4 regions of the Priestia sp. FSL W8-0001 genome follow, and region 3 is predicted to be linked to each of the others. Evidence: riboswitches for the same ligand, from Rfam matches in the RefSeq annotation. Region 3 holds a riboswitch; each other region holds the start of a gene.

Region 1 (7,802 bases), 1.8 Mb from region 3:
AGGGCGTATTATTACATCGACGTATCTGAATTTTACGGAAGTGAAGGCATTAGAGAAGATTAAAAGCTTTGATAATATTGATCTTAAGGTATTCAGCGCGGTAGAAGAAAAAGGTTTTCATACGAAGGTTTATATCTTTGAATATGAGAACGACTATAAAGTAATTATTGGTTCTGCGAATATGACGCAAAGCGCGTTGAAAAGTAATATTGAGTGGAATGTAGAGGTTGTGTCAAAGAGCGAGATGCCTTTCATTCAGGATGTTCTAAAGGAATACGAGCACTTGTGGGACATTAGTAACGACGCAACAAGCGAATTTCTAGAGGAGTACGGGAAGTTTTTGGCTGCGTTAAAGGAATCAGCTTACAAACCTCAAATGATTTTTGAAAAGGGTGAGTACATCAAGCCAAATAAGATGCAGCAGCGCGCAATGGAAAATCTAGAACGCCTGCGCAGTTTTGGTGAAACGAAAGCTCTAGTTATTGCGGCAACGGGTACAGGTAAGACATATATGTCGGCATTTGACGTGCAAAAAGTGAAACCAAAGCGCCTTTTATTTATTGTGCACCGAGAAGAGATCCTTCAAAAAGCAAAAGAAACGTTTGAAACACTGTTTGTGAACGAGGGAGTGACGTTTGGCTTGTTGACGGGAAGTTCAAAAGATCAAGAAGCAGACTACTTGTTTGCGACGATTCAAATGTTAACAAAGTACTATAGTGAGTTCGAGCGAGATTCGTTTGACTATATTATTTATGATGAAGCTCACCATGCGACAAGTCCTTCTTATCAGCGAGTGATGGAATATTTCACGCCAGCATTTACCCTAGGCATGACGGCAACACCGGAGCGAAGCGACAGCATGAATGTATTTGATTTGTTTGATAACAACATAGGCATTGAAGTTCGTCTTCACGAAGCGCTAGAAGATCAGTTAGTCGTACCGTTTCACTACTTTGGTATTACTGATATTGAAGATGTTGATTTAAGCGGTATTGACATTGATGATATAGCTGAGGTAACCAAACGGTTAAAAGTAAATGAGCGCGTCGACTTTATTATTGAAAAGATGGAGTTTTATGGTCACGATGGCTTAACGCGTAAAACGCTTGGCTTTTGCGCTAGCATTGAACACGCTGAGTATATGGCAGAAGAGTTTAATAAGCGCGGCTACAAAAGTGAAGTGTTACATGGCGGCCATTCCATTCCCCAGCGTCAAGAGTGTATTAAGCGATTAGAAGATGATAGAGATGAATTAGAAGTCATTTTTTCAGTGGATATTTTCAATGAAGGTGTGGACATTCCGTCGGTGAATTCTGTATTAATGCTTCGTCCAACGAATTCACCAATTGTATTCATCCAGCAGTTGGGGCGCGGTTTGCGCAAGCACGCCAGCAAATCATTCTTAACAGTACTTGATTTTATCGGAAATCACAGCAAGGTCTTTTTAATTGCGCTCGCTCTAAACGGCAGCCGCTATTACGATAAGGAAAGCTTAAAGGTAGGCATCGCAAAGGGATTCCCAAGCATTCCAGGTGCTACACATATTCAAATGGATGAGATATCACGCGACCGAATTTTAGCGCAAATTGACCGTGAAAACTTCAATTCGCTGAAGTACCTGAGAGAAGAGTACAACGAATTTAAAAAATTAAATCAAGGCATAATTCCGTATTACCTGATGGACTATTTAAAGTTTGATGGAGCGCCTGACCCAGTGAAGTTTATCAATAAAGAAAAGTCATATCTTCAGTTTGTAGCGAAAACCGAAAAAGACGACCAGCTGAAAACTCTGTTACTTCATGAAGACTTTGAAAGTGCCTTTAAGGAGTTGTCTAGTAAGCTACCAATCAAGCGCGTGTACGAGTTTGTGATTTTAAAATATTTACTAAGTCATGACAAAGTTTCACTGAAGCAAGCCAATCAAGAAATCTTGAAATACGTAGAGGATGTGGAAGAAGATACGGTAAGGCACGCGTTTGAAGTATTAAATCAAGCGTACTATGATAGTGGACAGCTTCGTTCTAAGTTAAAGCTAATTGATTTTAACGGAGAAGAAGCGGTGAAAACGGAGCGCTTTGCGAATGTTTTACATAACGACCAGTTTAAGCCGTTTATTAAAGATGCGATTGATTACGGCATTTTCCGCTACGAGAAAGAGTTCGGTAAACGAGATTACGGCGTACCGCACTTAAAGCTGTATGAGCAGTACACAATGATGGACCCAGCGCTACTATCTAACTACCGGAAAACGCACAGCTCGTTTCGTGGTTCTGGCTTATTGACAAATGATAAAGAGTTTTTCTTATTTATTGATCTTCATAAGGAAGAAGATATTAAAGAAAGCATTAACTATCAGGATAAGTTCATCGATAAGCGCACGTTCCACTGGCAAACGCCAAACAGTACGACCCAAAAGTCTGAGCGAGGAAAGAATATTATTTTTAACAAAGACAGAGGTATTCACCTGCATCTATTTGTACGAAAATATCGTGAGATGGATGGTAAGACTGAACCGTTTATTTATATCGGTAAAGGAAATACGGTTGAGTACCACGGGGAAAAGCCGATTACGGTAATCTTAGAATTAGAAAATGAAATTCCAGCGTTTCTGTATACGGAGTTTACGGAAAGAGTATAGCCTTCTCATCGCGAGAAGGCTATTTCTTTTCTACTAATAGTTCAACCGCCGGAACGTCCGCCGGTGCCCAGACAAGTGAATCTAGATTTTCTTTGTTTAACCAAACAAGCTTGGCATGCTCAGTGGGCTGCGGTGTACCTTCAACAATTTCAGCTTTAATCGCAATGAGCTCAATAATAAACGTATCGTATTCATGGGTGTGTTCGTTATGTAGCTCCGTTGCTTTGATTTTACAGTGAAGCTCTTCTTCGATTTCTCTCACAATCGCAGAGTAAATATCTTCGCCTTCTTCTACTTTCCCACCAGGAAATTCCCACATGTTCGGTAGAGACATGTCGTTTGAACGGAGGGCACAGAGGACTTCGTTTTGATCATTTTCAATAACGGCGGCAACGACCTTTATTTTTTTCTTCACGGTTCATTCTCCTTACAGCTGTTTTGTTTCATCATAACATAGGAGAGTGGGAGATTATAAGATCGGAATTGAGAGGTGGGTTTCATTTACTCGTTCTTACATTAATAACAAGCCATACACTTTGAATCACAAGCGGAATGACAAAGGCAAGCACTAACACAATAAAGGATAATAGTTTAATTTCAGGGGTTTGAATGGCACCCGCTCCGTCCACTTTTCGCGTCCATACCATAATAGTGCCTAAAACAAATAGCATGGCCCAAAAACAGTTCGTAATCCACCAGGAAATCCATCGTTTTTTCATGAAATCGCTCCTTTCATCTTTGGCATAAAGCAAATTTACTTTTAAGTTTTTCCTTTATTATACAGGAATTGTTATCCAATAATTAACAAAAAACAGTTTTTCTATATTTTATTTATGATTTTGCTAGAGAGGTTATAAATGGATTTATAAGATAAGTGCTTTGAAAAATGAAGTGTTGTACAGTGTTAGCTAAGTGAAATGAAAATAAAAATTGTAAAAATTTATAAAATTTGATATGTTTAAAGTGAAAATAATATCGATGTAGAAACAGGTGTAGGTGAAAGGTGTCTTTCATCTGCTTAAAAGGGAAGTTCGGTTGGAATCCGACGCTGTCCCGCAACTGTATTTGGGAGCGATTCGAAAAAGCCACTGTTTTCATGGAAATGAAGATGGGAAGGTTCGAAGAGCGATGATCATAAGCCAGGAGACCTGCCTGTTTTAGCATGCATCAATACCTACGCGGATAGGGGGTGTTAAGTGCGAAGTGACAAACATGTTTTAAAAATGATTTAAAAACATGTTTATTTGAGTATTGTCTCGCGGCTTAACAACTTCTTTGGGAAGTTGTTTTTTTATTGCTTTTTTAGCGGGTACGCGTGATGGAGGTGAGCAGCTGTGGACGGATCAGTTGAGTATTTTGTGAATTACTTCAAAGCGAGCATTATGAATAACGTAGTGGCAGAGAACCCTTGTACACTTTCAGACTATTATCAGGAGTTAAGAGATTTTGTGGTAGACAAGAGGGGGGATGCTGAAAAGAAGGCTCTTTTTTTACACAATATTGAAAAGGCTTACAAAACAGTAGGTGAAGAGATATTTGGAATGGAGGAAAAGAGAGATGGAGACTGAAGCGAGGTTTTTTCCGGGACTTGAAGGCGTTGTGGCTGCTGAAACAAAGATTTCATTTCTTGATACCCAACAGGGGAAAATTATTATTCAAGGGTATGACCTGATTGAGCTATCAAAATCAAAGAGCTACCTCGATATGATCTACCTTTTACTAGAAGAAAGGCTGCCGAATATTAACGAGAAGGAACTAGTTGAAGAAATGTTAAAAGGGGAGTACGAGATTCCAGATGAACTGTTGGATGTCTTCTGCTTACTCCCTAATGGCACGCATCCAATGGATGGCTTGCGAACAGGAATTTCATTTCTTTCAGGCTTTGATAAAGGGCTTGATAATCGTTCTCTATCGGCAAATAAAAGCCGTGCTTACAAGCTGTTAGGCAAAGTGCCTGCGATTGTGGCGAACAGCTACCGTTTAATCGAAAAGAAAGAGCCGATTCGTCCGCTTAAAGAGTTATCGTATAGCGCAAATTTCTTTTACATGATTACGGGGAAGAAGCCATCATCTCTGGAAGAGCAAATCTTTGATCGTTCACTTGTTTTATATAGTGAGCATGAGATGCCAAACTCCACGTTTACAGCGAGAGTCATTTCTTCTACTCAGTCTGATTTATACGGTGCATTGACAGGAGCGGTTGCTTCTTTAAAAGGAAACCTGCATGGAGGAGCTAACGAAGCGGTAATGGAACTGCTTTTAGAAGCTGGTACTGTAGATAAATTTGAAGAGCTGCTGATCGCTAAGCTTTATAAAAAAGAGCGTATCATGGGATTTGGCCATCGCGTGTATATGAACAAAATTGATCCGCGGGCTTTAATGATGAAAGAGTCGCTCAAACAGCTATGCGCCCTGCAAGGAGATAATCGTCTTTATCGCATGTGCGAAGCGGGCGAAGAGCTTATGAAGCGTGAAAAAGGTCTTTATCCGAACTTGGATTACTACGCAGCACCTGTCTATTGGATGCTTGGTATTCCTATTTCACTTTATACACCGATCTTTTTCAGTGCTAGAACGGTAGGGTTGTGTGCGCATGTTATTGAGCAACATGAACATAATCGACTTTTTAGACCGCGCGTACATTATGTAGGCGAGCGCCGCTTTTAACAATTTGGGGTTGTTCACGGCCACTCACCGAATGGATATTTTGGCGAATACCCATTTCTATCATAAATAAATTTGAGGAGAAAGGAAAGATGCACATGTTGAAAACGAATGAGCAAGTCAAAACGGATGTTTTATTAGAGGAAATCGCAGATTACGTTCTTCATAAAGAGATTAAGAGTTTAGAAGCGTTCCAAACCGCTCGTTATGTCCTGCTTGATACGATTGGATGCGGGATGCTGGCGCTTAGTTATCCAGAGTGCACAAAGCTCCTCGGCCCCATTGTTCCAGGAACAGTTGTACCAAATGGCAGTCGGGTGCCGGGAACGTCATTTGAGTTAGATCCAATTCGAGCTGCGTTCAACATTGGTTGCATCATCCGCTGGCTGGATTACAACGATACGTGGCTAGCGGCAGAATGGGGACATCCTTCTGATAATCTTGGAGGTATTTTAGCGACAGCTGACTACATTAGCCGCGTACGCGTAGCAGAAGGGAAAGAGCCGCTGGCCGTTCGTGATGTGCTTGAAATGATGATTAAAGCGCACGAAATTCAAGGCGTGCTGGCGTTAGAGAACAGCTTAAACCGAGTTGGATTAGATCACGTGATGTTTGTGAAGATTGCCACGACTGCAGTTGTTACCAAAATGCTTGGAGGAACGCGTGAAGAAATTATTAACGCTTTGTCCAATGCGTGGATTGATACGGTAAGCTTACGTACCTACAGACATGCGCCGAATACCGGTTCTAGAAAGTCTTGGGCTGCCGGCGATGCGACAAGCAGAGGCGTACAGCTTGCTATGATGGCAGTAAAAGGAGAAATGGGCTATCCCACTGCGTTGTCTGCACCTAATTGGGGGTTCCAGGACGTATTATTTAACAAAAAACAGGTAACGCTTGGTCGTCCGCTTGATTCCTATGTTATGGAGCATGTGCTATTTAAAGTGTCTTATCCAGCGGAGTTTCATGCTCAAACGGCCGCGGAGTGTGCGGTTAAACTGCATCGAGAAGTCGTGAATCGATTAGACGATATTGCTTCGATTACAATTACAACGCATGAGTCTGCGATTCGCATTATTGATAAAGAGGGGCCACTTCATAATCCGGCCGATCGAGATCATTGTTTGCAGTATATTACGGCGATTGGTCTCCTTAAAGGAACAATTGTTGCCGATCATTATGAAAACGAAGTCGCATCTGATTCTCGAATTGACGAGCTGCGCAGCAAGATGAAGGTTGTTGAAAATAAGCAGTATAGCGAAGACTACCTGGATCCGAAAAAGAGATCGATTGCAAATGCCGTGCAGATTCATTTTAAAGATGGTACACAAACAGAGGAAGTAGAGTGTGAATATCCGTTAGGGCACCGTTTTAGAAGAGATGAAGCCATTCCAAAGGTTAAAGAAAAATTCTCAACTAATATCAAAACGCGTTTTCCTCTCAAACAGCAAAAGCAAATTGAAGCAGTTTGTTATAACCAAGAGGAGCTTGAAAGCATGAGCGTAAACGAGTTTGTTCAATTGTTTTTGATCTAAATAAGGAGGGTCTTACATGACGTGGATTGTCAATCAGCCGTTATCTCAACAGGAGCTAGCTGCTAAATTTCAACGGCTTATGGATGCGCAAGAAATCCTTCAACTTCCAGGTGCACATGATGCTATGGCCGCACTGGTGGCTAAGCAAGCTGGCTTTTCAGCACTTTACCTATCAGGTGCTGCTTATACGGCAAGTCGGGGACTACCAGATTTAGGAATTGTAACATCTACAGAGCTAGCCGATCGGGCGAAAGACGTGATACGAGCTACAAACTTACCTGTGCTGGTTGATATTGATACTGGTTTTGGTGGCGTGTTAAACGCTGCTCGTACTGCTAGAGAAATGGTTGAAGCCAGCGTAGCAGCCGTTCAGATTGAAGATCAGCAGCTTCCAAAAAAATGCGGTCATCTCAATGGAAAACAGCTTGTAACAATAGAAGAAATGGCACAAAAGATCAGAGTAATTAAAGAAGTCGCTCCTTCTTTAGTTGTTGTGGCTCGGACGGATGCTCGCAGTAGCGAAGGCCTGGAGGAAGCTGTCAAACGAGCAGCTGCATATGTAGAAGCAGGAGCAGATGCTATTTTCCCTGAAGCGCTCGGCTCTGAAGAAGAGTTTCGGACATTCAAAAGTCAAATTCAAGCGCCTCTTTTAGCTAACATGACGGAGTTTGGAAAAACACCGTACTATACAGCAACAGAATTTAGCAATATGGGCTTTCAGATGGTCATTTATCCCGTCTCTTCGCTTCGCGTAGCAGCAAAAGCGTACGAAAGGATATTTGATTTAATCAAGGCGACAGGTACCCAAAAAGAAGCAATAAGAGATATGCAGACAAGAAGTGAGCTATACGACCTCATTTCGTACTATGATTTTGAGCATTTGGACAAGAACTTGGCTCAAACCATTCTTATGGAAAAGCATAAGTCATAGGTACATGAAGGTAGTAAGTTCTTACAGATATCAG
Region 2 (7,802 bases), 1.3 Mb from region 3:
GGTTTTTTTCCGTGATCTTCCCGGTCCTGGTTAATCTCTTCTTGAAGGCGTTCCTGATACGCGCGTGTCTCTTTGCGAACGACTTTCTTTTCAAATTTGCGTTTGTTCGCACTCGCTTTAACATGGGTCGAATCCACGAAAACGTGCTCGGCACTGATTAGCTTTTTCTCGGCAGCTTCCTTTAAGATGCGATAGAAAATCTGTTCAAACAGATCGGTATCTTTAAAACGGCGTTCATAGTTTTTTCCGAACGTAGAGAAATGAGGCACTTTATCGTGGAAACCATACCCAAGGAACCAGCGATAGGCCATATTGGTTTCCACTTGTTCAATCGTTTGGCGCATGGACCGGATTCCAAACGTGTATTGAAGGAAGGTCAATTTAATTAAGATGACAGGATCAATACTGGGACGACCGATTTCTGAATACATGTCCTTCACCAAGTCATAGATGAACGAAAAATCAAGTGCTGCCTCTATTTTACGAACCAAGTGGCTGGCCGGTACCAATTGATTTAACGTAATCATTTCTAATTGATCTCGTTGAATGGGATTATGTTTCGAAAGCATGTCAATCACCTCAAGTTATGTAGTACTTCCATTGTAAAATAAAAAAGACTGTAGGCAAACTGGATTTCTTCCAGTTTGTCTACAGTCTGAAATCCACTTTAAAAGTGGATTTTTTATTGTGAGTTCGGTTTTTAAAAAAATTTTCTTTTTATTTATATAGCAGCTGTCTAGTCATGTGAAAAAAAGTTTGATTAAATTTCATAAATCAAATAGTACAACCAATCCGAGAAAACATGTTATGATGGAATAGTTTGATGAAAAATAAGACTGTTTGTAGTGGCTAGTTGCTAATACCTAACAAAACTTTTAAAAATTTCTTTTTTTACATATGTTTAGGAAACCTTACTTAACAAAGGCGTAAATCAGTATGTTAAGTAAGGGTGGGGTAAATGTGCGGGAATTTATTTTGAAAAAGATATTGTAGTTCTGTAAGTTGTCCCTTATAATGTGTTTATAACACAACATCTTGTTTTTGATTAAAACTTCATATACTATATTTTGTGTTTTCCAGTAGAAAAGGTGTCTGAAAAAAGACTTAAAAGGGAATTTGGTGTAAATCCAAAACTGTCCCCGCAACTGTGAATGCTGATGAAATAAGGAATAGCCACTGTGAGTAACGATCATGGGAAGGCCTTAGAGTAAAGCGAAGCATAAGTCAGGAGACCTGCCTTTTTTATGACGTTTTATCTTCTTCGGGAGGTGAGAGGATAGAGCGAGGATTGAGAAAAGACATTTTGTCTTCTTTTATCTTCGTTCTATTCGCTCACTGCGTCAGGTGAGCGATTTTTTTATGCTGGAGAAAAAGGAGGAACTTATTTTTATGATTAATACAACAGATTTAAATAAACTTGAAAAAGTAAATTATGATATGAAACTACTTGGTGAAAAATTTCCACAACTTGATTTTTCATGGTATGAGGAAAAGGTAGTAGAAACAGTTGCTGCGAAAGAGAATATGACGGACGAAAAAATAGCAAATGTTTTTATTTTAGCAGCACTTGAGCGAATTTCAATGGATGAGCCAGATTGGACATATGTAGCAGCTCATATCTATTTACAAGAGCTATATCGCAAAGCTGCCGCCAATAGAAAATACGATCAAGCTGAAAGGTACGGCTCATTTTATAAGCTTATTACAGAGCTTACAGATATGGGGATTTATAGTACACAGCTTTTGGATACATACTCTGTGGAAGAGATTAATGAGCTAGGCTTAGCCATTGATTATACAAAAGATAGCCTATTTACGTATATTGGCCTGTTGACATTAGCTGATCGCTATTTAGCAACATCACATGATAAGCGTGTATACGAGCTACCGCAGGAACGCTTTTTAATTATTGCTATGACACTCATGGCAAATGAAAAGAAAGAAGAGCGTTTAGCGCTGGTAAAAGAGTCATATTGGGCACTTTCAAACCTTTACATGACAGTGGCAACGCCGACATTAGCGAACGCAGGAAAAAGCTATGGACAGCTATCAAGCTGCTTTATTGATACGGTTGATGATAGTTTACGAGGTATCTATGATAGCAATACGGACTTAGCTACGCTAAGTAAAAACGGTGGTGGAATTGGCGTATATCTAGGTCATATCCGTAGCCGAGGTAGCGATATAAAAGGGTTTAAGGGCGTATCATCAGGAACAATTCCTTGGATGAAACAGCTTAATAACACAGCAGTTAGTGTTGATCAACTGGGTCAACGTCAAGGGGCAATTGCTGTATATCTAGACGTATGGCATAAGGATATTTTTTCTTTCTTAGATGCACGTTTAAACAATGGAGACGAGCGTCAGCGTACGCATGACTTATTTACTGGCGTTTGCTTGCCGGATTTATTCATGGAAGCTGTTGAAAAACGTGAAGACTGGTACTTGTTTGATCCTCATGAAGTTCGTACGGTAATGGGTTACTCGCTAGAAGATTTCTATGATGAAGAGGAAGGCAGCGGCTCCTTTAGAAATCGTTATCGTGAATGTATTGAAAATGAATCCCTATCAAGAGAAAAAGTGCCTGCGATTGAAATTTTTAAACGAATTATGATTTCACAATTAGAAACAGGAACACCATATATGTTCTACCGTGATACAGTGAACCGTGCTAACCAAAACCGTCATGAGGGCATGATTTATTGCAGTAACTTATGTACAGAAATTACGCAAAATCAAAGCATGACAACAGTGGTTGAAGAAATCACAGAAGATGGAAAAATCGTCATTACAAAGCAACCAGGTGACTTTGTCGTTTGCAATCTATCGTCTATCAACTTAGCACGTGCAGTAACGGAAGATGTACTTGAACGCCTTGTGCCCATTCAAGTTCGTATGCTAGATAACGTAATTGAACTGAATAACCTTCCAGTTCTACAGGCAAAACTAACAAACCAACGCTATCGTGCTATCGGTTTAGGTACGTTTGGCTGGAACCATTTATTAGCTCTACAAAAGATCGCTTGGGAAACAGAAGAAGCTGTTCAGTATTGCGATGAGTTATATGAAAAAATTGCTTACCTAACGATTCAATCAAGCATGGAGCTTGCAGAAGAAAAAGGAGCATACCCTCTATTTGAAGGGTCCGATTGGGAAACAGGAGCTTATTTTGCAGCACGCGGTTACGAAAGTAATCAGTGGAATGAGCTACAGGCGCTTGTGAAAGAAAAGGGAATTCGAAACGGATATTTAATGGCCGTTGCGCCGAATTCATCTACTTCCATCATTGCTGGGTCTACGGCTAGTATTGATCCGATTTTCCGTAAGTTCTATTCAGAAGAGAAGAAAAACTATAAAATTCCAGTTACTGCTCCAGATTTGTCACCGGAAACGAATTGGTATTATAAGTCTGTTTATTTAATCGACCAACATTGGAGCATTAAGCAAAATGCAAAGCGTCAGCGTCATATTGACCAATCTATATCGTTTAACATTTATGTTCAAAATGATATTCGTGCAAAAGATTTACTAGATTTACACATGACTGCATGGAAAGAAAAGCTAAAAACAACGTATTATGTTCGCTCTACGTCTAGCGAAGTAATTGATGAGTGTGAAAGCTGCCATAGCTAAGAAAGGAGTCGATTTTGTTGACGAACAGTCTAAAGAAACGTGAGATTATGAATGAAAATGCCCCGAACCGCTCAACGGGAATTATTAATGGTGAAACCTCAAATATTTTAAACTGGGATGATGTACGATTTTCTTGGGCGTTTCCAAAGTATAAGCGCATGCTAGCTAATTTCTGGACACCGTTTGAAATTAATATGGGACAGGACATCAAACAGTTTCCACAGCTTACAGCGGATGAACAGGAGAGCTTTTTAAAGATTATTGGTTTGTTGGCTTTATTGGACAGCATCCAGTCAGATTATGCGAGCAAAGTTGCTGATTATGTTACGGATTCTTCAATCAATGCGCTGATGATTATTTTAGCTCAGCAGGAAGTTGTTCATAATCACTCTTATTCATATGTATTATCAAGCTTAGTGCCAAAAGCTAAGCAAGATGAAGTATTTGAATATTGGCGTACGGATGAAAAGCTTCGTGCACGCAATGACTTTGTGACAAATGGTTATAAAGCATTCGCTGAAGAGGCAACAGTTGAAAACTTTTTAAAGTCCATTGTATATGATGTTATTTTAGAAGGTCTGTTCTTCTATAGTGGGTTTGCGTTTTTCTACAACTTAGCACGCAATCAAAAAATGGTTGCCACATCCACGATGATTAACTATATTAATCGTGATGAGCAGCTTCATGTGGGGTTATTTGAAAAAATCTTTAAAGAAGTGCTAAATGAAAATCCAGAACAGCGTACGGCTGAGCTTGAAGAGTTTGTTACTTCAACATTCCGACAAGCTGCCCAGCTTGAAATTGAATGGGCTGAGTCAGTCATTGGTGAGAAGTTTGATGGAATTACGATGAAAGATATTCGTCAATACATCGAATATATGGCAAATAAACGCTGTAATCAAATGGGATTTGGGCGCGTAGCGTTTCCTGATGCACCAATTGAAAATCCGCTGCGTTGGATTGTTGCGTATCAAGAGGTTGACCTTGGTAAGACAGACTTCTTTGAGCAAAAGTCAAGACAATATACAAAAGCATCAGATGTAAATGGATTTGATGATTTGTAAAATAAAGAAGCTGACTAAATGGCTACAACAGTTTTAGTCAGCTACCTGTGTTGAAATAAGGCCTAGTTCAATAGCACGAGTAGTGATAAGTAGGTCAATTTCAGGTGGAATGGTTTCTAATGTTCCACATTCATACTGCCATAAATGAGCAAATGATTGCACATAAATGGGGAACGTTTGTTTATTGGCTTTAACAGCTTCTGCTTTGAAAAAATGAACAAGTTGATTGGTATTCATATATTACCTTCACTTTCGTTGATATGAAAAAGGACAACCCGCGTGGTTGTCCTTTTTTATTAATTAGGAATAGAACAAAGTTTGTTTTAGGATAACCGATTTAAAGATCTTCAGGTTTAAATGTTTTACAATCTGTTTCGCGGCTATTAGAAGCCTTTTTACCAGCATGGCTGACTACGTAAATTTCGTCTGCTCCACAACGGTTGCCTTGCTTCCAATAATGACAGTTATTCACTTCACAAAGAACGTTTTGTGACATATATTCCCCTCCTTTATACGCGTGATATATGTAGTATGGTCAATTTTCATTATTGTTATAATCGAGAGATTAGAAAATTAATTGAGAATTTTTATCAATTAATAATTGACAAAGAGAATCATTCTCAATTATTCTATGTATATAGCAAACAAGATTAAATCATCGTTAAGATTTTAAATAAACTTAATTTTATCGTATAGGAGGAGAAATACATGTCATCAGTTATGGTTGTTGGAGGAGATCGTTTAAAGCATATTACAGATCGGTTAGCAGGTGAGGGGTTTAACGAAGTTATTCATCTTGATGGAAGAAAAAGTAATATGGTGAAGCGAGAAATTCCGGATCATATTGGTTTTGTACTTGTGATTACAGATTTTATTAACCACAACATGGCAAAGGTCATTAAAGAAAAAGCGAAAAAGCAGCAAAAGCCAATTTATTTTGTTAAGCATTCATGGAGCGCAATTCGCAAAGTAATTGAACAAGTATCATAAAGGATAAAGCAACAGGTGATTTTATAAAGCGTGGTGACAGGATGCAATTAAAAGTTCAAATCAAAACCTTGGCTAGTCATCATATTGAAGAGTTTATTCAATGCCCTTATAAATTTTATCAGAGGCAGCTTAAAGCTCGTAAACACCAACTGGTTGATTGGCGAAGTCTCGTCAGCGTAACCATTCATAAGGTTGTCAAAGAATATTATGCAAAAGCGCCATATGAAAGATCTGCATATTTTATTTTACAATTAATTGAAAGGTATTGGTCCAAGCTCTCACCGGAACTTTTCCAATCGAAAATTCATTACTATGAAGTCCTAGCATCGGTGAGTGATCATTTGTTAACGTTTCTTATGAGTGAATTGCAAGATGATACGCCACTATTTGTTTATGAAAAATATGGAGTATACGTTCCTGAATTAGAAACAAATATTTCACTGTTAATTGATGCAGCATATTGGTCGGATTCTTCTTATGAAGTAACAAAGTTTCTAATTGATGATCAATCAGAAGTAAAAGAAATGCTGACAGCCTTTATGATGGTTTTTACCAAGCATGCATTCAATAGAATGCCAAAAGCTATTCATTTCTATTCACTTCTAACAGGGAAGAGAGAGACTGTTGAAATTGTATCTGAAAATTATTTAGAGTCAGTTAATAAACTGAAAATGATGAAAGATGTACTAGAAGAGCCAAAGTTTTTTCAAAAGACAAGTTCATTACAAGAGTGCAAAAATTGTCCACTTCGATTTGAGTGCATCACAGATTCAACTATTCAAGCTGAGAAACTAACAATGTTTATGTGAAAAAGGTGGCACCTTAATGACAGAAGGCTTAAAAGTAGAGCTTGCTCCATATGGAGAAGATGTAGAAAAGTGTAAAGCGTATGCACTTAATATTGCAGCAAACATAATAAAAGAAGTAAAGAACAGATAAATCGTTCTTTACTTCTTTAGTTTAATACGGCTTCTTTCCAATATACTTTCGGTTGTCTTTCATAAACAAGCGCCAAAAATAGTAGAATCCAGGGAATAAAATAGCAAATCCTACAATGTACGTGATGAATAATGAGCGAAAAGCATCAGGATGGGTAAATCCTGTTTCGATGGTTACATTCGGATAAATAACATATGGTAAATGACCTTTTCCATATACATAGCTCGCTAAAAAATACTGAAGAACAATCGCAACAACTGCTAGTCTAGGCATTCCTTTTCCTTTTGATGATGGAAGTAAAAGAGCTCCGCCTGCTACTAGGAATAAAAACAAGGAAATAAATAAGATGGGTTTGTCTTCCATCATGTTATTATAAAGCCAAGTGGCTTCCATACGCAGTGTCAGCATAATGAGAATGGCCATGACAAGTGATATAGGACCTGTGATGAGCGCATCTCTTCTATATACCTCATATGCTTCCATTTCATCTGAGGACTTGGAGTAATCAGCTAAAAGCAATGAGGATAGAAATAACGAAGAGCTGACAGCAAATCCTATAAAAGCATATACGTTTGGACTGGTAAATACTTTGAGTAAGTTTAGTTTTTCAACTCCATCAATGGTATCGATGTAACCGCCTTGGCTAATTGGTAAAACAGCAATTAAAAACGCTGGAATCAACACGCCTGATAGACCAGAAATATAAACGAGAGCCTTTTGATGGCGAGCTCCCTTAGTATAATTTGAAAATACAAGGAAACCACTTCTAAGTGCTAAAAGCAATAGAATAATACTTCCTGGAATTAATAGAACAGTTCCAAGCGTAAACGTAGCTCCAGGAAAGAAGCTAAATAAACCAACTACAATTGCAACGATAAATACATTCGTTACTTCCCAAGTTGGAGAGAGATAGCGGTTAGCGATGTTTGTAGCATTGGTTTTTTCACGATTAATGTAAACCATTGACCAAAATCCCGCTCCAAAATCCATTGTTCCCATAACAGCATAAATAAAAATAAATCCCCAAATGACCGTGATGGCAAGTAGTGAATCACCCATATTAATTCCACATCCTTTTAGTTCATATCTGCAAGCTCTTTCTCCAATGGATTACGCTTGAAGTAATAAATAAGAACAAGTGAAACAGCAACAACGAGTATAGCGTATACAATTAAA
Region 3 (7,802 bases):
GGAGATGCCTACTTCAATTGAGGCAACGGTTCCAAAAACGAAACGAGAACGCAAGTGGTGGCTTACATACAGTGGAACTTCAAGCGTAGTAGAAACGCTGGTATATTTTCCAAGTCTTTATATCTATATTCATGATGTTCTACAAATTCAAAATAGCTGGGTATTAGCCGTTTTAATCGGTTTAGGTTATTTCATGTCACAGTTAGCGTTTCAAAAAGATCGTTTAAGCCTTCAGACATTAGTTGTTGGAGTTGGTTTGGGCGCTATGTATATCATGTCAGATTCGATTGCAATCATTGCATTTTACTACGCATTTAGTTTTTTAGTTTATGACATTTACCAACAAGACCGCAATATACCTATGAAAGCAGAATGAAGAAAAAGGCTGGGACATAAGTAATTCAGCCAATGATAAACCTGAACGATTGAGAGTTTCTCACTTTTAATCGTTCAGGTTTTTTGTTGATTGTGAAAACAATGTTGGAAACAGGGTGGAATGGAGCGTAGGACACTCGATTCCTGCGGGAAAGAGAGGGAAAACGTGAGATCCCGCAGCGCAGCGAGGAAGCTCAGGTTCCTCCCCGCGGAAAGCGAGTGACCGTAGCGCAATGGAACGAACGTGTTCAGACAAACCAAAAGGATTGGAACAGCTATTGTTCGTCTCTTAGAAGCAATCATTTTGATCAGCTAGCTCCTCATGAGATAGCTACATTTGATAAAAATAAGTCGCTGGAAATTTTACATATCTTCTTTAAAGGGATTTCTCCCAATTGATTTTAAAAAACGAACAAAGATGACTATTCTCATTTTTTTGTTCGTTTTTTAGTTTTTTGAGGGTTGACACGTGTCTTTATGGAGAATAAGATGGTAGTGTGATAAACGGAAAGTGTATAGTATGCAGTGAACAAAATATGTATAAATATGCAAAAAAAGGGGAGTTACTGCGTAGCAGTTAAGGCGATGGGATACAGCGGGAATATCATTATGAGGAGAGAACAACTATGAAAAAACCATCGTTACTAACGCAGGTTTTAGTAGCATTCGTCGTAGCTGTTGCGCTCGGACTCATCTTTGGAGACAAGATGTCTGTCGTGCAGCCGCTTGGCGATTTGTTTCTAAGGCTCATTAAGTTTATTATGGCGCCTTTGATTTTAACGACGCTCATTGTAGGCGTAACAAGTTTACAAGATACCAAGCAGCTTTTTAGTATGGGAGGGAGAACGATTGTTTTCTACCTCTTTACAACGTTGATTGCTGTGACGATTGGTATCGTATATGCTGTGATTTTATCACCTGGTACAGGAGCTAACGTGTCGTTACCGCAAGGAGCCACTGCGCCGAGTGGAGAAGCACCAACGCTTACGGAGACGTTGTTAAACATGATTCCGGAAAATCCATTTGCAGCGTTAATGGAAGGGAATATCCTACAAATTATCTTTATGGCAATTGCAATTGGTTTAGGGATTTTATTTGTAGGAGAGCCAGCAAAGCCAATTCAAAAGCTATTTGAATCTTTTTCCACAGTCATGTTTAAAATTACAAGTGGTATCATGGTCATTGCACCAATTGGTATCTTTGGAATGGTAGCACCAATTATTGGTGAGTATGGTTTAGCTGTTTTAGCACCTCTCGCTAAGGTGATTATTGCTGTAGCATTAGGTTGTTTAACGCAGCTTCTCGTTGTGTATTCTCTTGCGGTTAAAGGCTTTGCTGGGATGAGTCCACTTACATTTTTAAAAGGAATAGCACCAGCCGGCCTTGTAGCTTTTAGTACAGCAAGTAGTGGTGCAACGCTACCTGTTTCAATGAAAAACGTTCAGGAAAACCTTGGCGTTTCAAAGGAAACAGCAAGCTTTGTTTTACCGTTAGGTGCCACAATGAATATGGACGGTAGTGCGATTTACCAAGGTGTTGCTGCGCTATTTATTGCACAATTTTATGGAATTGATCTCGGTATGAGTGAAATTTTACTAATCATGTTTACAACTACCATTGCATCAATTGGTACTGCGGGCGTGCCAGGTGCAGGGATGATTATGTTAACAATGGTACTAGCAGCCGTCAACCTTCCAGTTGAAGGAATTGCTTTAATTGCAGCAATCGATCGTATTCTTGATATGTTCCGTACGTCGGTTAATATTGTCGGAGATGCTGCAGCTTCTGTTGTTGTAGACTCATATGAGAAGAAATCAAAAGAAAAAGCGAATCAGCAAGCATCGTGAATTTTTGTGCGTACATCCTTATGAAAGGTGAGGATGTACGCATTTTTTTCATTCCTTGCTATAATGGAAAAAGATTCACGCATACTAAAGTGAATGAGTAATTGATAACGATTTAAAGGAGTTTTTTGATGACAAAAGTAAAGTTAATTTCACATAATGATTTAGATGGGGTAAGCCCAGCTTTATTAGCTCGCTTAGCATTTGGTGATGAGAACCTTGATTACGACACGGTAGGAATCGGACGCATAAACGATACGGTGCTGCATTTTATAGAAGAAGATAATGATGGACAAGACTTATACATAACGGATATTAGCGTAAATGATGAAGTAGCAGCTAAGCTGGATGAACTTGTGAAAAATGGTCAAAAGGTTACGCTTATTGATCATCATATTTCTGCACTTCCTCTTTCTGAAAAATACGATTGGGTCCATGTGATACCAGAAGATAAGAATGGGACGAAAACAGCAGCTACATCGCTTTTTTATACATATCTACTAGAAAACAAGATGTTGGAACGTACGAAGATGCTGGATGAATACGTAGAGCTTGTACGTTTATTCGATACGTGGGATTGGTTTCACGAGAAAAATGAAAAAGCAAAAAGACTTAATCACCTTTACTACTTAATTTCTCATGAAGAGTTTAAAGATACGGTTCACGAAACGCTACAAGCATCTTATACTGGTGCCAATCAAAGCTTTGAATTTACAGAAAAGCACGCGATTTTACTTGAAGCTGAAGAGAAGCGAATTGAAAAATATATCTATGACAAACAAAAGCAAATGATGCAAGCAGAAGTAGAGATTGCAGAGCAAAAATACAAGGTAGGGATTGTGTTCGCAGATACATATCAGTCAGAGTTGGGAAATGCATTATGCCTAGAGCATGAAGAAATCGACTTTTCAGTAATGGTTGATATGGGAAGGAAAAAGCTAGGGTTTCGAGCGGTGAAAGATAAGATTAATTTAGCTGAAATCGTGGGTCACATTGGTGGTGGAGGCCATCCAAAAGCATCCGGCTGCAAATTAACGAGCGAAACCTTCAAGCTATTTGTAACCGACCACTTGTTTCAACCAGACGAAAAAAGTGAATAAACTAAGTGTAGAGGAGGGATGACTTTGACATTTGAACGTGAGGTTGTTGTGGTAACTGGTGGCGCAAATGGAATTGGAAAAGGTGTGGCAAGCGCCTATGCCAAAAAAGGTGCCAAAGTGATAATCGCAGATATTGATGAAGAACAAGGGGAGAAGCATGCTAAAACGCTGCGTGAAGCAGGTGCACAGGCAATGTTTATTCACACAGATGTAAGAAAAGAAGAGGATGTTATCAACCTCATGAAAGAAACTGTTTCAGCTTATGGTACGATTACCATTCTGGTTAATAATGCTGGAGTAACAAAGTGGAAGTCTCCGTATGAGTTAACGCTAGATGAATGGGATGATATCATAAATCTTAATTTACGAAGCGTATTTTTATGCTCAAGAGAAGCTGCAAAAGTGATGCGAAATAACAAAATAGGTGGTTCAATTGTAAACTTAGCTTCTACGCGTGCCGTTATGTCAGAGCCACACACCGAAGCATACGCTGCTACAAAAGGTGGCATTGTGGCGCTAACGCATGCTCTTGCCATTTCACTTGGACCAGACAAGATTACCGTCAACGCAATTTCTCCTGGCTGGATTGAAACTCAGCAATATGAGGAGCTTCGAGATGTTGATCATGCTCAGCATCCGTCTAACCGAGTTGGCACTCCAGCAGATATTGCAAAAGCGTGCCTTTACCTGACGCATCCAGACAATGATTTTGTAACGGGGACGAACGTAGTTGTCGATGGTGGAATGACGCGCAAGATGATTTATGAACATTAACTAAAGTAAGCAGGCTATAGGCTATACCTATAGCCTGCTATTTTTATTTTGTATAAAAACACAGTTATATGAAAGCGTATTCTTTTTAAAATTTAGAAAAATCAGACTTGATTTACTTATCGAAATCATGTATCGTTATGTTCAATTCCTAATTGAAAAGGAATTAGTGTATAAAGTGAATATGTTCATGCAAAAGGTGCTAAGACACTAGTTTTAGCTTAAAAGGGAAGATCGGTGAAAATCCGACGCGGTCGCGCCACTGTAAGGAGGAGCCTATTATCAGTAAACCACTGTTTATGAAACGGGAAGGTGATAATAGGTGATGATTCTAAGTCAGGAGACCTGCCTGTTGTTTGCACTCACAACCTACGCGTAATAGGGAGAGGTGATTAGCTTGGTATTGAAACAAAAGTATATGTTGTTCAATACTTCTTAAAGCTGTCGTCTAACTCTCTTTCCAGAGAGTTTTTTATTGCAGAAAAATAGACGAAACGAGGAGATTGAAATGACAGTGAATACAGCAACAATTGGGTATCCAAGAATCGGTAGAAACAGAGAATGGAAAAAAGCAATTGAATCTTATTGGAAGCAGGAAACAACGGAAGCAGAGCTGCACAACCAACTTCATGAGTTGTATGTTAATCAGCTTCGTATTCAAAAAGATAAGGGGATTGATTTTGTTTCAGTAGGTGACTTTAGTTATTACGATCACATGCTTGATACGGCGGTTATGTTTAATATTATTCCAGCTCGTTTCAAAAAGCAAAATCTATCCGCTCTTGATACATATTATGCAATGGCAAGGGGGAACAAAGAAGCAGAGGCATGTGAGATGACTAAGTGGTTTAATACCAACTATCACTACATTGTCCCAGAGTTTACTGACGTAACGCCAGCATTGAATGAAAACAGACCATTAGCATATTGGCAAAAAGCAAAGGACGAATTGGCACTTAACGGTAAGCCTCTTCTAATTGGGCCAGCAACCTTTATCTTATTAGGCAAAGGATTTAAACAAGAAGAAGTATCGAGCTTATTTGCTCAATTAACTCCGCTTTATATTCAAGTGATTAAGGAGTTACATGAAGCGGGAGCAGAGTGGATTCAAATTGATGAACCAATTTTTGTAACGAATAAAGCAGAAGGGTACTGGAAGGATGTTGAGGCATTTTATCAGCGTATTTCAGAGGAAGTACCTGGTGCTAAACTTATCATCCAAACGTATTTTGAAGCATTAGATAATTACCAATCTGTTGTGAACCTTCCTGTGAATGCTTTTGGGTTGGATTTTGTACATGATGAGAGAAAAAATAGTGAAGCGATAAAAGCACACGGTTTTCCAAAAGGGAAAAAGCTTTTTGCAGGCGTTATTGATGGTCGTAACGTGTGGAAAAGTAACTTAATTGAAAAAGCTGCACTTGTAAGTGAATTGCAAAAATTAGTGGGTAAAGAAGAGGTAATTGTTCAGCCATCTAGTACACTGCTTCATGTCCCTGTAACGGTAGAAACTGAACAAGAGCTACCAGCTGATATTCGAGCAGGCTTAAGTTTTGCTGAAGAAAAGCTGACTGAGCTAGAACTTTTAAAGGACCTTTTAAAAGGGGATAGCGAAGCAGTAAAAGCACATCAGCAAGAGATTGAGGCATTTTCGAAGGTTGCAAACCGCGTTCACGCGAAAACGAGAGCAGAGCTAGAACAGATTGATGATCAAGCCTTATCTCGTGCTTCTGTGGCTGAGCGCCAGCGTTTGCAAAAAGAAAAGTTTGATTTACCGCTTTTACCAACTACAACAATTGGAAGCTTGCCACAAACAGCAGAGGTTCGTTCGAAGCGCTTAAAATGGAAGCAAGGTCAGTTAACGAACGAACAGTATGAAGCGTTTATAAAAGAAGAAACAAAGCGCTGGATTGAGATTCAAGAAGAAATTGGTATTGATGTGCTGGTTCACGGTGAGTTTGAACGTACGGATATGGTTGAATTTTTTGGTGAGCGCTTAGGCGGAATGTTAACAACGAAAAACGGTTGGGTTCAATCATATGGTTCACGCTGCGTAAGACCACCTGTTGTATACGGAGATGTCTATTTAGTCGAGCCGATGACGGTTAAAGAAATTGTCTATGCTCAAAGTTTAACCGAAAAAGTCGTAAAAGGAATGCTGACGGGGCCAATTACCATCTTAAACTGGTCATTCCCACGTACAGACATCTCGAAGTATGAAAGCATGAATCAAATTGCATTAGCCATTCGAAAAGAAGTTAAAGCGCTTGAAGAAGCCGGTGTTCACATGATACAAGTAGATGAACCTGCGCTGCGAGAAGGATTGCCAATTCGAGCTGAAAAGCAAGCCGCGTATTTAAATGCTACTGTTGAAGCGTTCCGTCTAGCAACAACGGGTGTAGAAGATACAACGCAAATTCATACGCATATGTGCTATTCGAAATTTGATGACATGATTGACACAATCTCTGCACTAGACGCAGATGTCATTTCAATTGAAGCATCCAGAAGTCATGGCAATATTATTTCTTCATTCGAGCAGTATTCATACGATAAAGAAATCGGGCTTGGCATTTACGACATTCATAGCCCTCGTATTCCAAGCTTTGAAGAAATGACAAATAATCTTGACCGTGCTCTTCGCGTGTTAAACCCAGCACAATTTTGGGTTAATCCAGACTGCGGTTTGAAAACACGAAATGAAAAGCAGGTAATCGATGCTTTAACTCAAATGGTAAACGTTACGAAGAAGTATCGTGAAAAGTTAGCAGCAGTCGCACAATAAAATGAAACAAAGAAAACCCCCTTTTATACGGGGGTTCTTTGTTTACGTTATGACAAATTATCTTGTTCCAACCATTGCTGCGACCATTTTTCAATTTCTATCATAATAGGTTCAAGCGCTTTTCCTTTTTCCGTCAAGGAATACTCGATGCGTACAGGCGTTTCTGGAAAGACCTCACGCTTGACAATCCCTTGTTGTTCAAGGTCTTTCAAGCGTTCTGATAGTACGCGGCCGCTTACTGAAATGGATGATTCGATGGCACAAAAACGCTGGGGTCCAGACAGAAGCTTATAAATAATGAGCCCGGTCCAGCGCTGACTTAAAATCGTCATTGCTTTTTCAAAGCGTGGACATAAGGTTGATTGATTCATTTGTTTCACTCCTATAACACATATTATAGCACAAAGCATTAGGTGCTACACTTCTTAAAACTTCACGACCAAAGAGAAGAACCTTACATAAAGTAAGCGAAAGGAGTATTGAAGTAAAGCTGTTGAGAGAAACTAGTTAATAACCAATTACTTATCTATCTAAAAAACGAAATGGCTTATTCACGATCAAATAGCCAAGTTTTAATAATTGCCGCATACTCACGACCATATGATTGAAGCTTCACGACGTTTGGTGTTTCTGCACCTAATGGGTATACGTTATATCCTTGTCTTTTGGCAATCAGTGATGCGCGGTATAAATGAAACTGGTTGCTGACGAGTACAATATGTTTGTCATTGATATCAATAAGCTTTTTGGTATAGAGAAAGTTTTCATAAGTGGAAGTAGATTGATTTTCTTGTATAATGCGAGCAGAGTCAACGCCGTGATCTACTAAAAAAGTAGACATTGCTTCCGCTTCAGAGATGTCTTCATCATCACCTTGTCCACCTGAGACAATAGCAATAGTTGAAGGATTATCTTCTAAATAATGCA
Region 4 (7,802 bases), 700 kb from region 3:
AAGCTAAATCACTTCCACAATCAAATAGCTCGTGCTGAATTGTCACAAGCTCTTCTTTTAATTCATTAAATACCCTATCATTTAACTGAGTAATTGCTTGACCTACATAGCTATTTAACTCATCAATTGTCCCGTAAGCTTCCACTCGAATGTCGTCTTTATTTACACGACCTCCTATTAAACTTGTTTGCCCTTTGTCTCCTGTTTTTGTATAGATATTCATTCCCTTATTCCTCCTTTATCCGATTCGAAATTCCATACCAGATGCGGTCAACTGTTTCCGCTTCTGCTACAAGCATTTGATAGACATAGCCACATGCATCACGCCAACTGCGATCATTTTGGCTCATTGGAACAATCCCTTTTCCAATTTCTGTTCCAATAACAATTACATTTTCTAGCAGGTTCTCAGCTCGCCATGCTTGTAATTGTTCTTTGAAATAGCAACACACTTCTTCAACAGTTTTACCGCTATCAATTAATTCTTTAATGTATAGCTCCATTCCTTCTATAACTATGTATTGATCTCCTTTTACGAGTGTAGGCATTTTTATAAAGTCTTCATAAGCACTATGCCACTCTGTAATTTGGTTCTCATACTGTTTCTTTACCCATTTTCGCTTCCCATTGAACGCACCACCGAATACGAAATGCATGGCTTTCTCTCCTTTATATCATCCTTTTTGAAACGCAGTCGTATTCCTTCTCCATACGAAAAAGAATGATCCCAAAATGAAGACTGTTCTAGAAAATAAGAGGTAATGAAGCGAAGAGGTCCACCGTGAGTGACAACCGCTGTTAAACTAGCCTTTTGCTGCAGCATCAAATCAACGGTTCGATCCCAAGCTTTCCAAATTCGACTAGAGAAGGCTTCAAAACTTTCCCCGTTGGGCGGTTGCTCTTCAAAAGGCGCATCAATCCACTTTCGATATGCGGAATCATTTTTTAACTGCTCATATGTACGCTCTTCCCAATCGCCAAATGAAAGTTCGCGCCAATCTTCAAAGACAGTATATGGCTGATTGGGAAATAATATTGCGCTCGTTTCTCTTGTACGATTCAAATCACTTCCAACAACTAAGTCCGGTACCGCATCCGACGCTTTTAACATTGCAATTCCTTCACTACTTAACGACGGATTGCTCCATCCGATGTACTGGCGCAGCTTATTAGATTCTGTTAAACCGTGCCGAATAAATAGCATATCCACATACTCAACCATACAAGGGTTTCCCCTCCTTCAATCGTTGCTCCAATGACATCTCCCGTAATGCCTCCAAACTGAGCGCGATAAAATTTAATCCATATAAAAACAGTGATAGCACCAATTAAAACTACAGCTTTATTTTCCATTAAATAGACAAGACCTGCAATCATTAGTATGCTCATTGCAGCATAGATCCACTTTTGTCTTTCAGTTGAGCCTTTTTGAAAATAAGAAGCTAACCCTGTTTCTTTAGCAGGCTGATCCCAAAGCAAAATCCACCCTGCTACAATACGAGGCAATACAAATACGCTCATGAACATAACTAAATTAATTGATTCAATGTTAATCAGCTCATTTATTCCGCTAAAACGCAGAGCTAATAGAGCTAGAATTGACAGAACTGCAAATGCACCTACGTTAGGATCACTTAAAATCACAAGCTTTTTTTCTCTTGGTTGATGTGAAAAATAAGCATCGCTCACATCTATCCATCCATCTAAGTGTAAGCCTCCTGTGAGTATCCCACCAGCTAGCATAAGCAAAATAGCCGTCGTGACAGTGCTAACCCCTAACCATTCTAGACCTAAAAATAGCCCATAGCTAACTGCTCCTATACAAGCGCCAATCCATGGTAGAAAATAAAGTGCTTTGGCCGTGCGCTTTTCCGTCCATTGAATTGTTTTTGCTGTTGGCAAGATTGTAAAAAACTGCAGCGCTAAGCGCGCGATGACCATCCACTCTTTTACTGCCATGCTGTTTCATCTCCCTTATAGTAGCAGGAAATACCCGCTTCTACACAAATCGCTAAGTCTGCTTGATTCACAATCTCCTGATGAATTCGCCCCAATAACTTCATATATGTAAACGTAGGTCCCTTTAGGACGCTCTCTTCAAACAACTCGTTTGATACAATGATAAGATGCTGACATCGCTCATTCAATTGATGAATTACTCCTACCATTTTGTTGAATAGTTCGTTTGCTTTCAAATGAGATTGCCACTTTTCTTCCTTGGTAAAAAGCTCGTTTGCCAGCCAATTTGTAGCACAATCTAGCAAAATGACATCCGTTTCTTGAATCGATGAATAGATACCAGATAGATCTTTTGGAACTTCAAGAGTAGACCATGACAAGTTAGAATCATTTCGTTGCTGTTGGTGCAACGAAATTCGCTCTTGCATTTCATGATCAGTGACGCGGCTAGTCGCTAGATAGACGGCACGATTGGTCATTAGCTTTTGAACAAATGCCTCTGCCGCTGCTGACTTTCCGCTGCGAACACCTCCGGTTACAAATACTAACATGACAACCCGACCCCTTTTTTCAATACGCTAATAAGCTGATCATTCTCTGCTTGTGTTTTGACTGCTAATCGAACATAACGACCGTTTAAGCCTAGGAAATTCTCCGTGTGTCTTGCTACAATTCCTTCTTGTGCTAAAAATGACAGCCATCCAGCTGAAGTGTAACTCTCTGGAATACTGCATAAATAGTAGTTAGTTGCCGACTGAGATATGGTAAACCCTAGCTTTTGTAACTCGTTTGTCACTCGCTTTCTTTCTGTATCAATATACTCGACCGTCTTATTCACGAACTCCGCTTCAGATAAGCACCACCGGCCAATTTGCTGCGCCATACCATTCACACTCCAAGGTGGCTGCTTTTGCATCAACTTAGTAATGATGCCTTGATGAGCTAAAACATACCCTAACCTTACCCCTGCAATATTGAACATTTTTGTCATAGACCGAACAATGATTAGATATGGATACTTTTGAATCCATCGATCAAACGAGAAAGCTCCCTTTACAAAATCAATAAACGCTTCATCAACAACTAGATAAGTCTTCTCACGATGAGCTAAGTCAATTAGCTCTTCCCACTCATTTATGTCATACATTCGTCCGGTAGGGTTGTTGGGATGACAAATCCATATGACTTTTAAGATTGGAAGCTTTTGTTTTATTTCCGACATATTCCAATTCCAATTATCTGTTTCTTCCAGAGAAATATGAATGATTTCACAGCCATGAGCTAAACTCGCCTGTTCATATTCAATAAAAGTAGGCTGTAAAATCCCTACCTTTTCGTTTGAAAATATGGAAGCAAGCAAAAAGAAGGCTTCTGCTGCACCGTTTGTTACTAAGACTTCATTAGAAGTAAGCTTATGGTAAGTAGCAATGAGGCCCGTTAGCTTTTTCACATCAGGATCAGGATAAGAAAAAGCGATTTCTCTAAGTTCATCCCAATTTTCATTAATGATATTCGGTGCTCCTAAAGGGTTTGTATTCACGCTAAAATCAATGAATGAACGTTCTGCATTTTGGCCTATCGCCTCTAGAAAAATTGCGGGGTTAGCTCCATGTGTAGGTAATGCCAATCAGTATCCCTCCTATCAGATAAAAAAACCAAGTACACCAAACGGTCCGCTTCATCACTTGGACTGTTTTAAAAATATGACTAACATTTAAAGAATAAAGAGGATCTCCCATTTTCGCACGATTTGAAACAATTCCTTTGTATGTGTTGCGACCTCCTAGCTGAATGCCAAGCAAAGCGGCAACAGCACTTTCACCATAGCCGCTGTTTGGGCTCGGGTGTTTAGGTGCATCCCTTTTAATTATGCTAAACACATGCTTTGCTGTAAATTCACTGTGCATTACGTTACTAATAACCATAATAAACGCTGTCAGCCGACTAGGGATAAAATTCAACCAGTCATCTAATTTCGCACTAAAGTATCCAAACTTTTCATACATAGGATTTTTATAGCCCACCATTGAATCACACGTATTAATACTTCGATAAAAAAAAGCGCCTGCTCCGCCTAATACAAAAGCAAAAAATAAAGGAGCTGTAATGCCATCACTTGTGTTTTCCGCCACTGTTTCAACTGTCGCTCTGGCAATTTCGCTTTCGTCAAGATGATCGGTATCTCTTCCCACAATCATGCCCACTTGAAAGCGCGCTTCCTGTAAGTCACCTTTTTGTAAAGGCAGCGCTACTTTATAGGCAGCTTCCCCCAAAGATTTTGTTGAAATTGTGGTAGCAATCATTATGCCTTCGACTATAATTCCAATCCAGTAGGAAATTTCATATAGAGCGATTAGAAGAGCTAGAGGTAGTACAAAACACCATACTACCATGCTTAATACAAGGAACAGACCGTTCATTCGTTGAAACTTACCTTGGTTTAAACGCTTATCAATGAAAGAAATCCAGCGTCCAAACCACCTGACGGGATGTGGCCAATTTACAGGATCTCCGATAATAGCATCTAATACAAGCGCCATTGAGATAGCTAGCAAATGCGCTACAATTAATTGTTGAAAGTCCATACACATCACCTTTTTTGAATGGTTTCAAGTAAACTTAGCTTAACGAGCTTTCCTACCGCTTGTCCCAGAGCCGTCATGGACCCACCGTACTCATACATGCTACCGGTTTGGCTTGCGGCAATACAAATGCTATCAGTAGATGTTCCTGTCGCAAGCGTCTCTGTGTTCGAATCTTGCACTCCCAGCTCGTAAAGCATTCGCGTTTTCACTTCCGTTGCTGCGATAAACAGCTGTAAAAACGCAGCATCCGTTAATTTCCCGTCAATAAATATGAACATATTAATCGTTCCAGGCCCTGAAGAAAATGGAGTAATATCATCAGACGTCAAATCAACGGCATTACCAACTCCGGCAGTAATAATAGATGAGACTGTAAGACCATCTTTACAATATGTATAAACCGATTTGTTCCGTAAATAAACAGCCGTCATCAACCCTACTACTTTATCATAAACGAAGCCTTTTTCTTTTAAAAATACTCTATATTCTTCAGCAGGTGAATCAGCACGGTAGTATTTGTGTACAAAACGATTATAAAAAACGTTAGTCTCAAGCATACCATCTCCTAGTACGCCTGAACTGTACGCTTTAAACGGTATACTTGTTTTCATCGTTAATAATTCATCATCCTGCTCAAGACGTAACGATAAAAAAGGACCAATTCCTTTTTGAATTGGAATATGGTCCTTTTCTCGATTAATTATACACCTCAGGATATACGGCTTTCGCGAACTCTTCTAACCCTTCTACAATTCGTGGTCCAGGTCGATTTGTTTTATTAGAATCAACGTTTACGATTTGATTTTCTTTTACAGCTGTAATATCGCTCCATGCTGGACGATTTTTGATTTCGTTGGCGTCACCATCATATGTTGTAACGATTGTATCTGGATTTAGCTCAACCACTTTCTCTTCCGAAAGTTTTACCCATCCCTCTTCATTTCCAGCTACGTTTTCTGCTCCGATTATTTTAATCATTTCATCCATAAACGTACCTTTACCAGTTGTATAAATCTCAGGCGCAGGTGAAACCTCTACCCATACTTTCTTACGATCTTCGTCTTTAATTTCTTTCGCTTTTTCTTCAATTTCTGAAACAGCAGCTTTCATTTCTTTTACTGTTTTATTTGCTTCATCTGTTTTGTTCGTTAGTTTTCCGATGTTCCCAATCGTTTCATACACAGTATTGAAATCAGTTGCATCATTTACAACAAATAATGGAATACCAGCACTTTCAATTTGCTTAAAAACTTCATCCGACATTCCCATGCTTGAACCATGAGCTAACACAAGGTCTGGATTTAATGCAATAACTTTTTCTGCGTTGATATTCATATCTCCTACCTGCTCTTTTTCTTTCACGCTTGCAGGATAATCATCGTTGCTTGTTACTCCGATTAATTCTTTTTCAAGACCTAACTCATAGACGATTTCCGTGTTACTTGGCATAAGAGAAACAATTTTCTTGGGTGCTTGTTCAACCGTTACTTCTTCTCCTCTTGCATCTTTAACCGTAACAGCTTGCTCTTCTGATTGCTTTGTTTGCTCTGTTTGTTTGCTTCCTTCATCAGTTGCCCCACACGCTGCAAGAACAACAAGGAACATCGCAACAATAACAGATGATAACCACTTTTTCATTTTGATAACCCCTCCTAATTATGTATCGGTTATGAAGTCGCTCAGCACACATAAAAAAACTTTACTTTCAATCGAAAGTAAAGCAGGTAACGTTAAATGATGCGAATGACTTTCGCATTGTTTATGTACGTCAAATACCCTGCTTCCCCTCTCCTCGAAGGTTTCACAGTTGACAATAAGGCAGGTCTCCTGACTTACGTATATGATGTACTAAGCCTTCCCATTTTTCAAACAGTGGCATCTTTAGACATCTAACGTTTACAGTGGCGGGACCGCGTTGGACTTGCACCAAACTTCCCTTTTCACTCAATGTTAAATTTGAGACCTTATTGCTTCACGATTATTCACCTGTCTTAGTATAACGCACTCCATTCAAAATGGAAATAGAAAATCGACATAACTTTCATACATTTTAGGTCAGAAGTTCTAGCAAAGTAATAGTAAGATATAAACATTTTTGCTATTGTATCATTATGATAGGCTGAAAATTTAGGGGTAAGTCTTTGGAGTCTGTGAAAAGACTCTTTTTTTATAGCCTAATTACTTTTAAACAGGAGGGTTTTCCACGCCTACACCAACCCATCCTTCTTTGGTGGGACCGTATACACCAAAAGGTTCAATTCCAGCTTGACGCATAAGTACCGTAACTTGTCCACGGTGATGAATAATATGTTTGATTAATCCCATTAAAATTTGAGCATTCGTCTCTTGTCGACCAAAGGCTGTTTGAACTTCTTTTAACGCTTCATCTGTCCACTGCTGGTTAATAGCTTTCGCTGCTTGTAAGCTAATTCTATTGAAAACTCCAGCAATCTCTTTAGCGGAAGAGGGTACATGTTCAGCATTTGCTAGCTAATCTATCTCCAACCCAAAATGAGCCAAATAGTCTGGAATATTTGTTGTAAAGTGCCACACAATTCTTCCTAGAGTACGACCTTCTGTATAAACTTTTTGAGTTAACGCCTGATCAGTTAGGCCTTCTAAAACTTTTTGAGTTAGCATGGCTTCGCGGTTCCACTCTTTAATAAAATCTTCTACTGTTATGTACATTCAAAACCCCTCCATATTACCATGTATTCCCACATTTAAATTATAAAACGTACGTTCGTGTTCTACAAGCTTGTTTTTATCTAATAAAGTGTTTAAAGACAAGAAAGACTCTTAAAAAATAAGAGCGGGACGTTTAGCAAAACTCTATACAAAAAAGCTACTTGCTTATGTAAACAAGTAGCTAATCAACTTAGATTGAACTTAAAAACTCACGCACTGCTTCAGGTGTTTTTGCATTTGCACTATGAAGATGTGCAATTTTCTCACCATTTTTATAAACAAGAAGAGACGGAATTCCCATTACATTGTTTGCTGCAGAAAGTTCTTCAAACTCATCTTTATCCACTTCAAACCAAGCTTTATCTTGGTTTTCTTCAATAATTTCACCAATAAACATATCAAGGCGTTTACAGTCTGGACACCATGTTGTTGTGAAGATACCAACGCTTAGCTCTTCTCTTTTGATTTGTTCATGAAACTGCTTTTCCTCTGTAATCTTTTTCATTACTAAATCCTCCAATACCAAACTTCATACAATTATGTTCGTGTTTAACAATCTTTGTCAAATCA

What was found. Region 3 has a riboswitch for cobalamin ahead of metE (5-methyltetrahydropteroyltriglutamate--homocysteine S-methyltransferase). Riboswitches for the same ligand answer to the same signal wherever they lie in the genome.
Region 1: another riboswitch for cobalamin. It lies ahead of MKZ18_RS02345 (hypothetical protein); the one in region 3 lies ahead of metE (5-methyltetrahydropteroyltriglutamate--homocysteine S-methyltransferase).
Region 2: another riboswitch for cobalamin. It lies ahead of MKZ18_RS18875 (ribonucleoside-diphosphate reductase subunit alpha); the one in region 3 lies ahead of metE (5-methyltetrahydropteroyltriglutamate--homocysteine S-methyltransferase).
Region 4: another riboswitch for cobalamin. It lies ahead of MKZ18_RS08385 (ABC transporter substrate-binding protein); the one in region 3 lies ahead of metE (5-methyltetrahydropteroyltriglutamate--homocysteine S-methyltransferase).

What each region holds. Positions count from the first base shown of each region.
Region 1 covers NZ_JBBPAL010000001.1:441,936-449,737, forward strand. The annotation lists gene MKZ18_RS02330 (DEAD/DEAH box helicase) at 1-2,638, shown strand, start outside; gene MKZ18_RS02335 ((deoxy)nucleoside triphosphate pyrophosphohydrolase) at 2,658-3,053, opposite strand; gene MKZ18_RS02340 (DUF3923 family protein) at 3,136-3,357, opposite strand; cobalamin riboswitch at 3,610-3,808, shown strand; gene MKZ18_RS02345 (hypothetical protein) at 3,973-4,206, shown strand; gene mmgD (citrate synthase) at 4,196-5,305, shown strand; gene MKZ18_RS02355 (bifunctional 2-methylcitrate dehydratase/aconitate hydratase) at 5,401-6,837, shown strand; gene prpB (methylisocitrate lyase) at 6,854-7,768, shown strand.
Region 2 covers NZ_JBBPAL010000001.1:3,584,064-3,591,865, reverse strand. The annotation lists gene MKZ18_RS18880 (IS1182 family transposase) at 1-569, opposite strand, end outside; cobalamin riboswitch at 1,070-1,255, shown strand; gene MKZ18_RS18875 (ribonucleoside-diphosphate reductase subunit alpha) at 1,438-3,633, shown strand; gene MKZ18_RS18870 (ribonucleotide-diphosphate reductase subunit beta) at 3,651-4,697, shown strand; gene MKZ18_RS18865 (hypothetical protein) at 4,731-4,934, opposite strand; gene MKZ18_RS18860 (DUF1540 domain-containing protein) at 5,035-5,193, opposite strand; gene MKZ18_RS18855 (DUF2325 domain-containing protein) at 5,406-5,687, shown strand; gene MKZ18_RS18850 (hypothetical protein) at 5,729-6,496, shown strand; gene MKZ18_RS18845 (cytochrome d ubiquinol oxidase subunit II) at 6,648-7,685, opposite strand; gene MKZ18_RS18840 (cytochrome ubiquinol oxidase subunit I) at 7,703-7,802, opposite strand, start outside.
Region 3 covers NZ_JBBPAL010000001.1:2,285,783-2,293,584, reverse strand. The annotation lists gene MKZ18_RS12165 (hypothetical protein) at 1-376, shown strand, start outside; gene MKZ18_RS12160 (dicarboxylate/amino acid:cation symporter) at 1,002-2,222, shown strand; gene MKZ18_RS12155 (DHH family phosphoesterase) at 2,351-3,319, shown strand; gene MKZ18_RS12150 (glucose 1-dehydrogenase) at 3,344-4,093, shown strand; cobalamin riboswitch at 4,271-4,457, shown strand; gene metE (5-methyltetrahydropteroyltriglutamate--homocysteine S-methyltransferase) at 4,599-6,875, shown strand; gene MKZ18_RS12140 (winged helix-turn-helix transcriptional regulator) at 6,923-7,246, opposite strand; gene MKZ18_RS12135 (YdcF family protein) at 7,423-7,802, opposite strand, start outside.
Region 4 covers NZ_JBBPAL010000001.1:1,586,983-1,594,784, reverse strand. The annotation lists gene MKZ18_RS08425 (cob(I)yrinic acid a,c-diamide adenosyltransferase) at 1-223, opposite strand, end outside; gene MKZ18_RS08420 (bifunctional adenosylcobinamide kinase/adenosylcobinamide-phosphate guanylyltransferase) at 228-656, opposite strand; gene MKZ18_RS08415 (histidine phosphatase family protein) at 608-1,222, opposite strand; gene MKZ18_RS08410 (adenosylcobinamide-GDP ribazoletransferase) at 1,180-1,959, opposite strand; gene MKZ18_RS08405 (bifunctional adenosylcobinamide kinase/adenosylcobinamide-phosphate guanylyltransferase) at 1,950-2,510, opposite strand; gene cobD (threonine-phosphate decarboxylase CobD) at 2,504-3,586, opposite strand; gene cbiB (adenosylcobinamide-phosphate synthase CbiB) at 3,561-4,544, opposite strand; gene MKZ18_RS08390 (adenosylcobinamide amidohydrolase) at 4,550-5,155, opposite strand; gene MKZ18_RS08385 (ABC transporter substrate-binding protein) at 5,241-6,182, opposite strand; cobalamin riboswitch at 6,345-6,526, opposite strand; partial or broken gene MKZ18_RS08380 (DinB family protein) at 6,729-7,232, opposite strand; gene MKZ18_RS08375 (thioredoxin family protein) at 7,423-7,737, opposite strand.